DNA from 3 places in the Lysinibacillus sp. G4S2 genome. Region 1 is predicted to be linked to each of the others. Evidence: riboswitches for the same ligand, from Rfam matches in the RefSeq annotation. Region 1 holds a riboswitch; each other region holds the start of a gene.
What was found. A riboswitch is a leader RNA that binds a small molecule or an ion and turns the genes downstream of it on or off. The one in region 1 is predicted to bind thiamine pyrophosphate.

Region 1 (5,014 bases):
TTATACATTTTCTTATCTAGTTCAACTGATAAATCTAGATTATTTAAATTTTGAGTCATTAAAACTTCACTCCTTACATTTGGATATCCCTATTGTACTAAAGAAATATATGAATGCCTATTCAAATGGTAAATTGTAGATGATTTTAAACAACACGATACATTGTTAGAAATTTCCGTTATAATGAAAATATAATGTCACAGTCCTATACTTATTTGTCTTTTCCCTATACAATTTAACACGAAGGGAGAGGAAAACATGCCTCGATTTATTTTGATGACAGTATCTTATATTGTCTCACTTATCCTAACCTTTTCATCCTATTTCATGAAAATAAACGATCAATCTTCATTAGAGATCTCAAATCGTTTTCCTGTAATATTCGCACCTTTTAATGTTAGCTATGTGATTTGGATTGTAATTTACATGTTACTTGGTTATTGGTTAGTCATGAATATTAAAAAGACATCTATTAAACAGACTGTTCTCTTTAGTAGCATTTGCATCATGCAGGCGTTAACAATTGTGTTTTGGCATCACGAACTATTTATCGTGACAATTGCTAGTACGTTTATTTTAGTACTGTATTTATTTTTGTTGTACAATACGTACCCTCTCAGCGATCATTCACCTTCAGGTCGAATACCCTTCTCGATTTACTTCGCATGGGTTACATTTATACTGATGACAAACGTAAGCTTTACGCTAACATCTTATCAATGGAATGGTTTTGGCCTTAGTAATCCACTTTGGGCAGTTATTTTACTGACAATCGGGGTCGCAATAGCGCTACATATTCGATTCCATCATTTTGATATTATGTATCCAAGTGTATTTATCTGGTCCTATGTTGGGGTTGCGTTACATAATGGTTTAGATGAGCTACTTGTGACAACGGCATCTTTATTTTTATGTGGAGTGCTACTTGTCGGTATATTATTTATCAAAAAAAATCCTGCCTACCAAAAATAAATTGGTTAGCAGGATTTTAGCTTTTTTATTGTTCATCAAGTGAAGTTAAAATAATTGGTTTGTCTTTTGTAACGATAATTGAATGCTCGATTTGAGCAACTAATGATTTGTCTGGCGTAACGAATGTCCAGCCATCACCAGATTCCACAATATGCTCCGCTTTTGCCGAGATAAATGGCTCGACTGCAAGCACCATGCCCTCTTTCATAATTGTAGAATCCCATGCATCATAATAGTTTAAAATATGATTTGGCTCATCATGTAATGAACGACCTAATCCATGACCTGTTAGGTTCATGATCACTGTTAAATCATTGGCATACGCTTCACGCTCAACAGCTTTTCCGATTTGGTTTAATTTCGAGCCTGCTTTTACTTTTGTCATTGCACGATCAAAAGCACTTTTAGCTACGCGACATAGCTTTTCTTTATCCTCATAGCCTTCACCAACTACAAATGAAATACCCGTATCAGCAAAATAGCCATTTAATGAACCAGATACATCAATGTTTACGATATCTCCCTCATTAATCACACGTTTACCTGGAATACCATGTGCGACTTCCTCATTAACACTAATACATGTGTATCCTGGGAAATCATACTCCCCTTTAGGTCCAGAAACTGCTCCTGCCTCAGCAAACATACGGCCTGCAATTTCATCTAGTTCCAGTGTAGTTACACCTGGTTTTGTAGCGGCCTTCATTGCTTCACGAATTTCAGCACAAATACGGCCGATTTTTTTAAAGGCTTCAATCTCTTCTTGCGTTTTTACGATCATTTTTAACGTCCCTTTCATCTAATATCTATTCAATAATATAACATAACTTTTTATACAAAAAACGCTAAACGCTTTAAATATTGTATGTCATCATAAATTGTAAAGTGCTGAAAAACAGGCTCATCTCCAAAACGTGAGATCGATTTCCGTTCCGGCTGGGCGCTTTGCCGCTGTCGCTTCGCTTTAGCACAGAGAATACATTTGTTGCTGTCGCTTTGCTTTAGCACAGAAAACATCCGCTGCGCTGCAGGGTCTCATCTGTGACGCTGATCCCCAAAGAGTCGCCCAGCCGGAACGAAGAACAACTTATTTTCATAACATACGGTTTACTATACGTCATCCCTAACTAGCTAAAAAAGCAATAATCCCCCATTCAATTTAATAAAAATAAAAACCCTCCACTCATGTGAAGGGCATAATAGTTATGATTTTCGTTGCATTAATTGAGGAGCGGCTGTAAATAACAGAACAGCAACAATTGCTGTTAAAACCGTTGCTGGTAGCATATATGTTCCATTATAGATGATTGAATAAATCCATGCATTTTGATCGCCAGCATATTCTGAGAAAAATACAGCGCCAGCAATTGTATGTGCCGCATAACGTAAAAACCCTGCTAATACAGTTCCTAAAATAATATAAAGTGCCATTTTTGTTTTGTTTAAATTTTTCGCAGCCTCAAGTACTGGTCGACGAACAATTGCAGCTAAACCAACTACAGTGAAGGCAACGCCGTAATCGAGTAATCCTTGAAGCCAATGTACAATATAGGCACCAAACATTGTTTGCATAACACCAATTAGTAAGCCCGTCGTTAGACCTGGAATAAGGCCCCATCGGAATGCTATTAAAATTATTGGCACCATCACTAGACTAACAGAGCCACCTTGTGCCCATACTTTAAAGGAAACCTGATCAAGCACTAGACCGATCGCTGCGAATATTGCAATCTCCACAAGCATTAAAAGTCTTTTTTTGTCCATATTATTCTCTCCTTTGTTCCGATGTAGGATACAAGAGCAGGAATAGAAAACATTCGATAAATATGTCCCTATCTGACACCAAAAAGACTTAATCTCTACTCAGTACGTTTTTAGTGACCGAATAAAGAAAAAACGATGCCAGGACAGAGCCTCACATCGTAAAAGTGTCGGTTTCTATCCACATCCCTACGCAAGTGTTAACTTACAGGTTCAAAGAGTCAAGGCATTAAGTGCCCAGTCTCAGCTGACATCATCAGCTCCCCTTGTGGTCGTTACATCTTAATTTAATTGAACTACCTAATTGTACGCAAACACGGTTATGATTACAACCTCTTCCACATTTTTTTTGAAACTTTGCTGTTTTTCATGCGTAAATATAAAAAAAGGAGGTACTACTATGGAGAACCAAAAAGTTTTGTCTGCCTTTAGTTATCTCAGTATTTTGTTCGCACCTTTTATTGTGCCAATAGTGGTTTATTTTGTTTCAAAAGATAGCTACGTCAAGAAACATTCTATCCGAGCACTTATATCTCATTTAATTCCAGTCGTGTTTGGAATTATCTTCTTCGCCGTCTTTATCTTCTCAACTTTATCATTTAACACTTTTGAACCGGATTCAGGTAGCACTACGTTTCTTATCATTTGGTTTGCTTCATTCGCAATTTACTTACTCATCTCTCTAGGCATCGTAATTTGGAATATTATTCAAGCTGTTCGCGTGATCCGATAAGTTTCATTACGGAATTGAACAGGTAATACTAAGAGTTAAAGGAGCTGTTATTTTAATGAAAGTATCTAAAGTTGTCAAAACCGCCGTAAAATTAGCACCTTTCGTTATCCCAATTGTAAAAAAAGTAATCGCTACAAAGAAGGGAACAACTAATTCCTCCAAAAACATCTATAAGAAATAATACGCTCCTAAAGTTAAATGGGGTTATTTCCGGACCTAGTAACTCTGCTGATATTGAAATAATTTTAGTTGTCGGTGTTCACGGCCCTATGTACATGACCTACATTATTATTGATGATTTATAGGAAGGGTTTTCTGCAACAGAAGTGCAGCGACAAAAATTTTTAATGAGCTGCAGTTTTGAGATTTATCGAGAACTTTTGATTGTTTATCGACCAACTTTATCGATTTATCACCCAACTTTTTTAATTTATCAACCAACTTTCGAAAAATATCGACATCTACCTATTATCTGACCGCACTGATAATTTGCACATAAGCATATTTTTTTACGCAAAATTTAACATCAAAAAAACGCGAGAAATCAACGTTTCTAAATTGATTTCTCGCGCTTTTTAAGGTTTTGACCAGTTTTGTCCCAGTCTCTTTTATTGTTGTTGAAATGAAATTAAGGCGTCATATTAAATAAAATATGGCTCTTCGGCAAAGCGAAGCGTCAGCTACAAATGCTTTATCTGTGCGAAAGCGAAGCGACAGCAACAATTAGATGTACAATCGCTCTCTGTTATAAGTCTGTTCTGTTCGATTATGGTGAGTAGTCATAGCTTTCCTTTTAAAATGCGTAAAATTTATAAAAGTTCTACGCTATCGTTGAATGAAGTGGAAGTAGCTCGACACTCGCCAACAGGAAAGAAAGTTGCCTAGAATGAAAATCACCCTGGATTTAAAACGCCACAACATTCACAAAGATTTTGATCGTTTTGTTTTTCACTTCACTTCAAAATATGTTTGACTGTGACCATTCATTGTTTTTTCAACATGTAAAACTGCGGGCATTGTAGCTTTTAATTCTGCAACGTGTGATATGACACCAATCATGCGTCCAGAATCTTGTAAATCAATAAGAGTATCAATCGCCTTATTCAATGCTTCTTCATCGAGAGAACCAAAGCCCTCATCAATAAACATCGTTTCAATACGAACATTACCTTGGAAGCTTTGAATGACATCTGCCATACCAAGGGCAAGACTTAAAGATGCATTAAACTTTTCTCCCCCTGATAATGTCTTCACATCTCGTAATTGATCCGTATAAGCATCATATACATCTAGTCCAAGTCCACTTTGCTTCGCATGCTTTTCTAATCGATCTGAACGTCGTAGCTCAAATTGCCCATTGGATAAATGATGTAGACGGACGTTCGCTGCCTCTGTAATTTTATCTAAATAATTGATTTGAATATAACGCTCAAAGGATAGCTTTTTCGCATTCTGTCCATTTAACATTGCATAGAGTTCCTTCACCCGTCCCGCCTCTTTTTCAAGGGAGCGTATTTCCTGTTCCGTTTCCTCAACTTTTTCGATAAA
Region 2 (5,014 bases), 600 kb from region 1:
AGCCTGATATCGAGCTTCGTGTAGAGGTGCGACATGATGCTACATATATGATGGCACAAGTTATTCCGGGTGCAGGTGGAATGCCTGTAGGCTCTAATGGTAAATCTTTATTAATGCTTTCTGGTGGTATTGATAGTCCTGTTGCTGGTTATTTAATGATGAAACGAGGAGTGCGCTTAGAAGCGATTCACTTCTTTAGCCCACCGTATACAAGCCAAAATTCATTGGAAAAAGTAAAGGTACTTGCTAATGAATTAACGAAGTTTGGAGCAAGTATTCGTTTACATGTTATTCCTTTCACTGAAATTCAAGTTCTTATTAAAGAAAAAGTACCTTCAAATGTATCAATGACAACAACTCGCCGTATGATGCTAAAAGTTGCTGACAAAGTACGTGAAGAAATTGGTGCATTAGCTATTGTTACAGGTGAAAGTCTTGGACAAGTAGCGAGTCAAACTCTTGAAAGCCTTACAGCTATTAACGCCGTAACGAACACACCGATTTTACGCCCATTAATCTCATCAGATAAATTAGAAATTATCGATATTGCAGAGAAAATTGGCACATATGAAACGTCTATTCAGCCATTTGAAGATTGCTGTACAATTTTCACGCCTGCAAGTCCAAAAACAAAGCCAAAGCTTGAAAAGGTTGAGCATTATGAAAGCTTCTCGGATTTTGATGAATTAATCGAACGAGCAGTGAAAAATCGAGAGGTCTATATTTTCCCGAAAAAAGAGCAAGAAGCAGATAAATTTGCAGATCTTCTATAGAAGAAACTTGCGAGCCGACTCAAAAATCCATTTGAGTCGGCTTTTTAATTTGGCTTCCTTCCGAGGTACAATTTACCTATAAAATTTTTGTATTAAAAATCTAATATCGCACATTCTATATTCACAAGGAGGTGAGAGACATGGCGAACAACACAAACCGCAGTTCAAACCAGCTTGCAGTACCTGGTGTACAACAAGCGCTTGATCAAATGAAATACGAAATTGCACAAGAATTTGGTGTTCAATTAGGAGCTGACGCTTCAGCTCGTGCTAACGGTTCCGTTGGCGGTGAAATCACTAAACGTCTTGTACAAATGGCAGAATCTCAATTAAAAGGTATGCCAAACAACAATCAATAATTGCTTAATTAGCAATTATTAAACTTAAAACCAGTGACCGTAAAAGGCACTGGTTTTAGTTTGTTTAATTTTTTATTTTTTTATCCCCCAAATGATTTAAATGTAGAGATTGTATTTGAGATATCCTCACTTTCGCAAATCGCAGAAATAACAGCTATTCCATCCGCGCCTGCTTTAAATACCGTATGTGCATTCGAGCAATTTATGCCTCCAATTGCAACGATAGGGAGCTCCGGATATCGTATCCGAACTTGCTCTAAAAAATTAGTTCCACTAGGTGGGTTAGCATCGCTTTTAGAGGTGGTTGCGAAAATAGGGCCAATTCCTACATAGTCAGCCCCATATTGTAGGGCAGTTTGTAATTCAGCTTGTGAATGAACAGAAACACCTAAAATCATGTTACCAACTTTTTCGCGTACCAGCGACACAGGTAAATCCTTTTGTCCAATATGAACACCATCAGCTCCAAGCTTTACAGCAAGCTCTACATCATCATTGACGATAAACGGAACATTATATTGTTGACAGAGCTTTTGACAGTCTCTTGCAAAACTTTCATACGCTTGTCCAGTGAGAGCATTTGGTCCTTTTTCACGAAATTGAAACATGGTAATTCCGGATTGTAGAGCCTTCTCTAAAACGTTTAGTGGCTCCTGATTTAAAACATTAAGAGTACCCATAATAAAATATAACTGTAAATCGTCACGTTTCATGAATGATCACCTCATAAGAATCCTTAAAGTTTTGATAAGCAAAATGATTTGTTGGACCATGACCATGACCATGACCGAGAGATAAATCATGAGTTATGGCTAATTGAATAAACTTTTTTGCTTCCACAATCGCTTCTTTAATGGGAAGCCCACTTCCAAGAAAAGCAGTTAGTGCAGCGGAGAACGTACAGCCTGTACCATGTGTATTTTTTGTAGCAATACGAGTGGACTGCATGGAAAATGATTGACCATCTTGCAAAAATACATAGTCAATAGCATAATATTTATCGGCTAAATGACCGCCTTTAATAATGACACATTGAACGCCCATTTGTAAGAAGATGTAAGCCACGTCCTGAATATCTGCCAACGTTTTAATTTTTCTTCCAGAAAGTGTTTCAGCTTCAGGTATGTTCGGTGTTACGATTGTTGCTAAAGGAAGTAAATACCTACGTATTGCAACAATTGCTTCTTGCTGTAATAAGCTTTCGCCACCTTTTGCAATCATGACTGGATCGACAATTAGTGGAATATTTACTTCGGCTAAAATATGTGCGATTGATTGAATTATTTCGGAAGAAAATAGCATTCCTGTTTTAATAGCACTAATTGAAAAATCCTCGATTAGTGCTTTAAGTTGTTTTTCAACAAAGCTAACTTCAATTGGTAAGACATCCGATACACCAAGTGTGTTCTGGGCAGTTAAAGCTGTAATAACAGACGTTCCAAACACCTTTAATTCCTGAAATGTTTTTAAATCAGCTTGTATGCCCGCACCGCCACCACTATCTGAACCAGCAATTGTCGTTACAATATGCATCATTCTTCACCATCCTTGGAAAGACGATGTAGTTCATTCAATATTGTTATTTGAAAATCGCCAATGTAATGAGTCGCAGAAGCGGCTTGTTCTGCCACTTTTTTATAAAGCGATAAAGTATCGACCAATTGGTAATATGGTTCATTCCCTGCGGTGTAGGCGGCGCAACAAATAGCACTTAATAAGCAGCCAGTTCCAGTGACTTCTGTCATTTGAGAATTTCCACCTGTAACCCATTGATGCTGTTTGCCATCAGTAATAAAATCCTTTTCACCGGTCACAATAACAATACAATTGTAGAGTTGAGCTATTTGTTTTGCCTCAACTTCTAATGAAATTGAACCAGTACCACTATCTACGCCTTTTTGTTGCCAGTCTACATTGGCAATCGCTGCAAGCTCTCCGATATTACAACGAATTGCTGCAAATTTTATTTCCGCCAATAATTGCTGTACCGTCTGTTTACGGTAAGAAGTTGCACCTGCAGCAACAGGATCTAAAACAACGGGAATGCCCTGAGCATTTGCCTTTTTTCCTGCAAGTAGCATTGATTCTTTCATCTGTTCATTAAGGGTACCGATATTTAACAATAAGCCTGAAGCAATAGCGACCATTTCTTCAACTTCATGACTGTCATCAGCCATGACTGGCGAAGCGCCTATTGCTAATAAGCCATTTGCTTGGAAATTTGCCACAACATAATTGGTAATGCAATGAATCAGTGGATTTTGTTTACGGATATTTTGAATAATCAATTTAAGTCCTCCTCTAATGGATGGACGTAAGCATGCAAAAAAGGCCCTTTTTCGTGCAGAAAAAAACACGTAAAAAGAGCCTTTCATCAATGAATTAGATGTGAATTGCTCCCTACGTCAGTATTAACTAACAGGTTCAAAGGGTCAGGTTTTACCTTCTCAACTCTAAATGAGTCCCCCTGCAATCTTGCTTTTAGTTGACCAAAATGTACCATATTTTTCTTTAGTGTTCAATAGAGAGTTTTTTTGAACTAAGACGTGACTGATGCCATATAGCAGAGCATGATAGTTGTCATGACTTTTTAAAATTGAGTGCCTTTCATTGAAAATGATAAAAATTGAGTTTTATAATGAGCATAGCAAAAGGGGGCATTTGCCATGAAACGACAAGATTTAATCGCACCAGAGTGGTATAACATTTCAGAGGAAATCGAAAAATATGCACAGGATTCTACAAAAAATGCATTGATCGTTTATAACGAAAATGAGGAAATTCAATACATTACATATGCTAGTTTACTTGAAAAGGCGAATCAGGCAGCACATGTATTTACATCTTATGGTTTAACAAAAGATGATGTTATTTTAGTCATGGTACCAAGATCAGTTGAAGCGTATATCGTTTATCTTGCGGCCTTAAAGGCGGGGCTAACGATTATACCAAGCTCAGAGATGTTGAGAACTAAAGATATTGAATATCGAATCAATCATGCTAATGCAAAAGGCGTTGTTGCATTTGAGCCTTATGTTGAACAATTTGATGCTGTTCAAAATTCACAAGGCATACAGAAATTTGTCATTGGCCATGCACATGAATCATGGCAGCCGTTGCTTGAAAAAATGCAAAGCCAACCAACAACCTACATAAGTTCTACACCTACTAGAAGTACTGACATTGCATTTTTAGCCTATACGAGTGGTACAACAGGCAATCCAAAAGCAGCCGTACATACACATAGCTGGGGTTATGCACATTTACGAACAACTGCACCGAATTGGTTAGGTGTTCAAGAAGGTGACATAGTTTGGGCTACAGCAGCTCCAGGCTGGCAAAAATGGATTTGGAGTCCGTTTCTCGCTACATTAGGAAGTGGTGCAACAGCATTTGTCTACAAAGGTCACTTTGATGCGACAACATACCTCACGCTGCTTGAAAAATTCCATATTAATATTCTGTGCTGTACACCAACCGAATATCGATTTATGGCAGCACTTGAAAATTTACAAGATTTCAATTTAAGTGCAATTCGTCAAGCCGTGTCAGCAGGCGAGCCTTTAAATAGTGAAGTGATAAAAGTATTTTCGGAGGTCTTGAATTTACAAGTGCGAGATGGTTATGGACAAACAGAAAATACGTTACTTGTTGGTACAATGGTAGGAATGAAGGCTAGAATTGGCTCAATGGGTAAACCTACTCCGGGAAATACTGTTGAAATTATCGATGATTTTGGAAATCCAGTTGCAATTGGAGAAGTTGGAGATATTGCTGTACACCGTGAAACACCCGCGTTATTTAAAAAATATTTAAATGATCTAGAACGTACAAATTTACAATTTAGAGGCAATTGGTATATTACCGGAGATCGTGCATATA
Region 3 (5,014 bases), 4.5 Mb from region 1:
AAGGCATTACAGAGCAAACGAATTTATTAGCCTTAAATGCAAGTATTGAAGCGGCTCGTGCTGGTGAGCATGGTAAAGGTTTTGCAGTTGTCGCTGAGGAAGTACGAAAGTTAGCAGAGCAATCCAAAAAGGAAACAGAGGTCATTAAGCGAACAGTAGGTAGTATTCTTGAAAACTCTCAGCAAACAGTTGCTGTCATTGCTTCAAACGCAGGCTTAATGCAAGCTCAAAATGAGTCTGTACAAAGCACGGAGATTGCGTTTAAAGACAATAGCGAGCTTTCTAGTTCTATCGAAACGTCGATTAATGAGTTAATGTCTATGCTTTCTCACATGTTAGAGCATAAAAATCAAGCGATTATGGCGATTCAGAGTATCTCTGCTATTTCTGAGGAAACTGCTGCATCTGCAGAACAGGTAAGTGCATCTGCTATTGATCAACAAGCGGAACTACAAAAGGTTGCAGAATCCATCAATAGTATGAATGAGATTTCAAAGGAACTACAAGCGGTCGTTAATCGATTTAAGCTTGCTTAATGTTAAATAATGATTTGTATGAAAGACTGTCTGATATATGAGGCAGTCTTTCTTGTTGCATTTCCTAATAAAAACGTGTTGTACATTTCTGCTAGGTTAACGTTGAGGTGCATTGACCGAGCATAAAAACAGCACTACTATAGGAGAGGAAAGGGGGACATCGATATGATGTATCTCGGTATGATCTTCTTCCAAATTGTAGCTCCTATTTTAGTGCTTTTAGTACTTGGTGCAGTTTTACAAAAGAAATTTCGCTTTAATTTAAAAGCGCTATCTCAGCTTATTACATATTGCTTCATGCCAGCCGCTGTTTTTGTGAATTTATATGAAACGAGTATCGAGCTGTCGGTACTTGGACAAGTTGCGTTATTTATTTTACTCTTTATCGGCAGTCAAATGGTGCTTAGTCACTTTATAGCAAAGGGACTTGGTTTAGTAAAAACAGAGGCTGCAGTGTTTAAAAATAGTGTTGTCCTTATTAATTCAGGCAACTATGGTATTCCGGTCGCGCAAATGATTTTCGTGACGCAGCCGATTGGAGTAGCGATTCAGGTCATTCTTGTGATATTTCAAAATATGACGACCTATACATACGGCTTATACAATTTAATTTCTTCAACGAAATCGGGCATGTCCATTGTGAAAGATTTCCTCAAAATGCCTATTATTCATGCGCTTATTATTGGTGTAGCGCTGAACTTTTTTGATATCGCTATCCCGCAGTTTATAAAAATTCCGATAGACCATGTGGCAGATGGCTTTATCGCTGTAGCGTTAATAACATTAGGGGCCCAGCTATCACAGCTTGAAATCAAATCGATGTTCAATAAGACGGTATTTATTAGTTGTTTTACACGACTAATCGTAGGGCCAGCCGTAGCATTACTTATCATTTTTACACTTGGTTTAGATGGTGTCGTGGCACAATCTCTTTTTATAGCTAGTTCTTTCCCAACGTCGCGAAATAGCTCTAGTTTGGCATTAGAATATGACGTGGAATCGGCAACTGCTGCACAAACAGTTTTATTTTCAACGATTGTAAGCTGTATTACAGTGACGATTGTGATTTATGTAGCGGAGCTGTTGTTTACCTAGTGAGTAAAAACTGAAATCGTTCCGATAAAACTAGATAATATTCCGATAAAAGCTAAAATTGTTCCGATAAAATGAGATTTTGTTCCGATAAAAACTGAAATTGTTCCGATAAATCTTCAAAGCTTTCATATGACACTTGATGAGTGTGCCAAAAATTATCAAATGAAGCTTCCATCTCTTAGCAATATCTGCTACACTAGCATCAAACTTAATAAGTACTAACTAGGGGAGTCTGATGAGTCAGGCTGAGAGGGAAACGCATTGAGGTTTCTTGACCCTTTGGACCTGATCTGGCTCATACCAGCGTGGGAAAGTTAACCATTATTGCACTCTATGTTATTTGCGATAACTATACCTTTACATTCTTAGCCGGATCCAAAAATTTTTTGGATTCGGCTTTTGTTTTTGTTGGGGTGAGCTAGATTCGGTCCTTATATAAATATAAAAGGGAGCGAAGTAGTTTATGACAACAGTTAGCGACAAGAATATTACGATTATGTCTAGTTTTGAAGGAAGTAAAAAAGTTTACGTAGAAGGATCTCGACCAGATATTTTAGTACCAATGCGTGAAATTGCTTTAAGTCCTACGACAGGAAGCTTTGGTGAAGAGGAAAATGCGCCGGTTCGTGTTTATGATACGAGTGGCCCGTATACTGATCCTGCATATAAAGTAGACATTACGAAAGGATTGCCAGCTTTACGTAGTGCATGGATCAAAGAACGGGGGGACGTCGAGGAATACGAAGGTCGTACTATTAAGCCAGAGGATAACGGTTTCCGTAATGCTGATGATCCACGTATTAAAGAAAATGTTTTTCCTGATTTATCTAGAAAACCTCTGCGTGCTAAGAAAGGTAGAAATGTAACACAGCTTCACTATGCGCGAAAGGGAATAATTACTCCAGAAATGGAATTTGTAGCGATTCGCGAAAATATAGACCCTGAATTCGTGCGCTCAGAAATTGCGGCAGGTCGTGCTATTTTGCCTTCTAATATTAATCACCCTGAAGCCGAGCCAATGATTATTGGACGTAACTTCCACGTGAAAATTAATGCCAATATTGGAAACTCAGCGGTGTCATCCTCAATTGCGGAAGAGGTAGAAAAAATGACATGGGCTACACGCTGGGGTGCTGATAACATTATGGATTTATCGACTGGAAAGCATATTCATACGACACGTGAATGGATTATTCGTAATGCCGCAGTGCCAGTAGGAACAGTGCCAATCTATCAAGCGCTTGAAAAAGTAAATGGTGTGGCAGAGGATTTAACGTGGGAAGTGTATCGTGATACGTTGATTGAGCAGGCCGAACAAGGTGTTGATTACTTCACGATTCATGCAGGGGTACTACTACGCTATGTGCCATTAACAGCTAATCGTGTAACGGGCATAGTGTCCCGTGGAGGCTCGATTATGGCGCAGTGGTGTTTATTCCACCACCAAGAGAGCTTCTTATATACACATTTTGAAGAAATCTGCGAAATTATGAAAACCTATGATGTTGCCTTCTCTTTAGGTGACGGTTTGCGTCCTGGTTCTATTGCAGATGCTAATGATGAGGCACAGTTTGCGGAGCTAGAAACGCTAGGGGAATTAACGCAAATTGCCTGGAAGCATGATGTACAGGTGATGGTAGAAGGGCCAGGGCATGTACCAATGCATCTTATTAAAGAAAATATGGACAAGCAGTTAGAGCTGTGTAAAGAGGCTCCTTTCTATACTTTAGGGCCGCTGACAACAGATATTGCTCCTGGCTATGACCATATTACATCAGCTATTGGTGCTGCGATGATAGGGTGGTTTGGTACGGCAATGCTATGTTATGTAACACCTAAAGAGCATCTCGGCTTACCAAATCGTGAGGACGTTCGTGTAGGGGTTATTACGTATAAAATTGCTGCACACGCCGCTGATTTAGCGAAAGGGCATCCGGGAGCACAGCAACGTGATGATGCACTATCTAAAGCACGCTTTGAATTCCGCTGGCGCGATCAATTCAACCTATCGTTAGATCCAGAGCGTGCAGTAGAATATCATGATGAAACATTGCCTGCAGAAGGAGCGAAAACTGCGCACTTCTGTTCAATGTGTGGACCTAAGTTTTGCAGTATGAGAATCTCACAGGATATTCGTAATTATGCGAAGGATAGAGATATGAATACTACTGAAGCTATTCATAAAGGTATGCAGGAAAAGGCAGAGGAATTTAAAAAGGCAGGCAGTCAAATTTATCAATAATTATTAGAGAAGGCTTGTGTCTATCAACTTAGGCACAAGCCTTATTTTGATTCATAGGCCCAGTCGGAACGGAAATCAACCCCACGTTATGATGATGAGCCCTCATTTTGTCATTAAGACAAAAAAACCCCATGTGAAGTTGCCCTTCACATGGAGTAAAAAGTGGATTTGGATATCAATAAATAGTAGAAAATTAAACGTTAGTTGGTTGTTTTACGTATGGGTTTGAAAGATCCATACCTTCTAATGAAAGACCCATAGCTTTTGCTACACCTTCACCATATGCTGGATCAGCTAAATAGCAATGAAGAATGTGGCGACGCTTGATGAATTCTTCAACTGGTGCCATATCGTTGGCAGTGTTTTCAAATAAGCGTTGTTGCTGTTCAGCAGTCATTAGATTGAATAATTTACCTGGCTGCTCGAAGTAGTTGTTATCGTCTTCACGGAAGTCGTGGATACCAGCATGACCGTCAATACGTAATTCAGGTTCTTTATAGTCTAAGTTATGCTCCCATTCGCCGTAGCTATTTGGTTCATAGCCCAAAGTTGAACCAAGGTTGCCATCGAAACGCATAGCACCATCGCGGTGGAATGAACGGAATGGGCATTTTGGTGCGTTTACAGGAAGCGAGTGGTGGTTTACACCTAAGCGGTAGCGGTGTGCATCTGCATATGCAAAGATACGAGCTTGTAACATTTTGTCTGGTGAGAAGCTAATACCAGGAATAATGTTTGACGGTGCAAATGCTGATTGCTCAACTTCCGCAAAGTAGTTGTCCGGGTTTTTGTTTAACTCGAATTCACCTACAGGAATTAATGGGAAGTCTTTTTTATACCATACTTTTGTTAAGTCAAATGGATTATATGGTAACTCACGAGCTTGTTCCTCTGTCATTACTTGAATGGACATTTTCCATTTAGGGAAGTCGCCATTCTCAATTGACTCATATAGATCACGTTGTGAAGATTCACGGTCGTTACCGATTAATCCATTAGCTTCAGCACCTGTTAAGTTTTTAATGCCTTGCTCTGTAGTGAAGTGGAATTTAACCCATACGCGCTCGTTTTCAGAGTTAATAAAACTATAAGTGTGAGAACCGAAACCATGCATATTGCGGTAACCAGAAGGAATACCACG

Region 2: another riboswitch for thiamine pyrophosphate. It lies ahead of thiM (hydroxyethylthiazole kinase); the one in region 1 lies ahead of thiT (energy-coupled thiamine transporter ThiT).
Region 3: another riboswitch for thiamine pyrophosphate. It lies ahead of thiC (phosphomethylpyrimidine synthase ThiC); the one in region 1 lies ahead of thiT (energy-coupled thiamine transporter ThiT).

Annotation. Positions count from the first base shown of each region.
Region 1 is NZ_JAUCFJ010000002.1:4,736,568-4,741,581, forward strand. Features, by position in the region: gene QUF91_RS24280 (polyphosphate kinase 2 family protein) at 1-59, opposite strand, end outside; gene QUF91_RS24285 (hypothetical protein) at 259-972, shown strand; gene map (type I methionyl aminopeptidase) at 998-1,753, opposite strand; gene QUF91_RS24295 (hypothetical protein) at 1,804-1,980, opposite strand; gene thiT (energy-coupled thiamine transporter ThiT) at 2,176-2,736, opposite strand; TPP riboswitch at 2,903-3,010, opposite strand; gene QUF91_RS24305 (magnetosome magnetite crystal formation protein family) at 3,134-3,466, shown strand; gene QUF91_RS28345 (LUD domain-containing protein) at 3,619-3,771, shown strand; gene QUF91_RS24315 (AAA family ATPase) at 4,415-5,014, opposite strand, start outside.
Region 2 is NZ_JAUCFJ010000002.1:4,131,688-4,136,701, reverse strand. Features, by position in the region: gene thiI (tRNA uracil 4-sulfurtransferase ThiI) at 1-773, shown strand, start outside; gene QUF91_RS20995 (alpha/beta-type small acid-soluble spore protein) at 914-1,132, shown strand; gene thiE (thiamine phosphate synthase) at 1,213-1,845, opposite strand; gene thiD (bifunctional hydroxymethylpyrimidine kinase/phosphomethylpyrimidine kinase) at 1,835-2,665, opposite strand; gene thiM (hydroxyethylthiazole kinase) at 2,665-3,420, opposite strand; TPP riboswitch at 3,513-3,611, opposite strand; gene mbcS (acyl-CoA synthetase MbcS) at 3,799-5,014, shown strand, end outside.
Region 3 is NZ_JAUCFJ010000002.1:227,779-232,792, forward strand. Features, by position in the region: gene QUF91_RS01420 (methyl-accepting chemotaxis protein) at 1-536, shown strand, start outside; gene QUF91_RS01425 (AEC family transporter) at 702-1,631, shown strand; TPP riboswitch at 1,846-1,960, shown strand; gene thiC (phosphomethylpyrimidine synthase ThiC) at 2,095-3,873, shown strand; gene QUF91_RS01435 (catalase) at 4,067-5,014, opposite strand, start outside.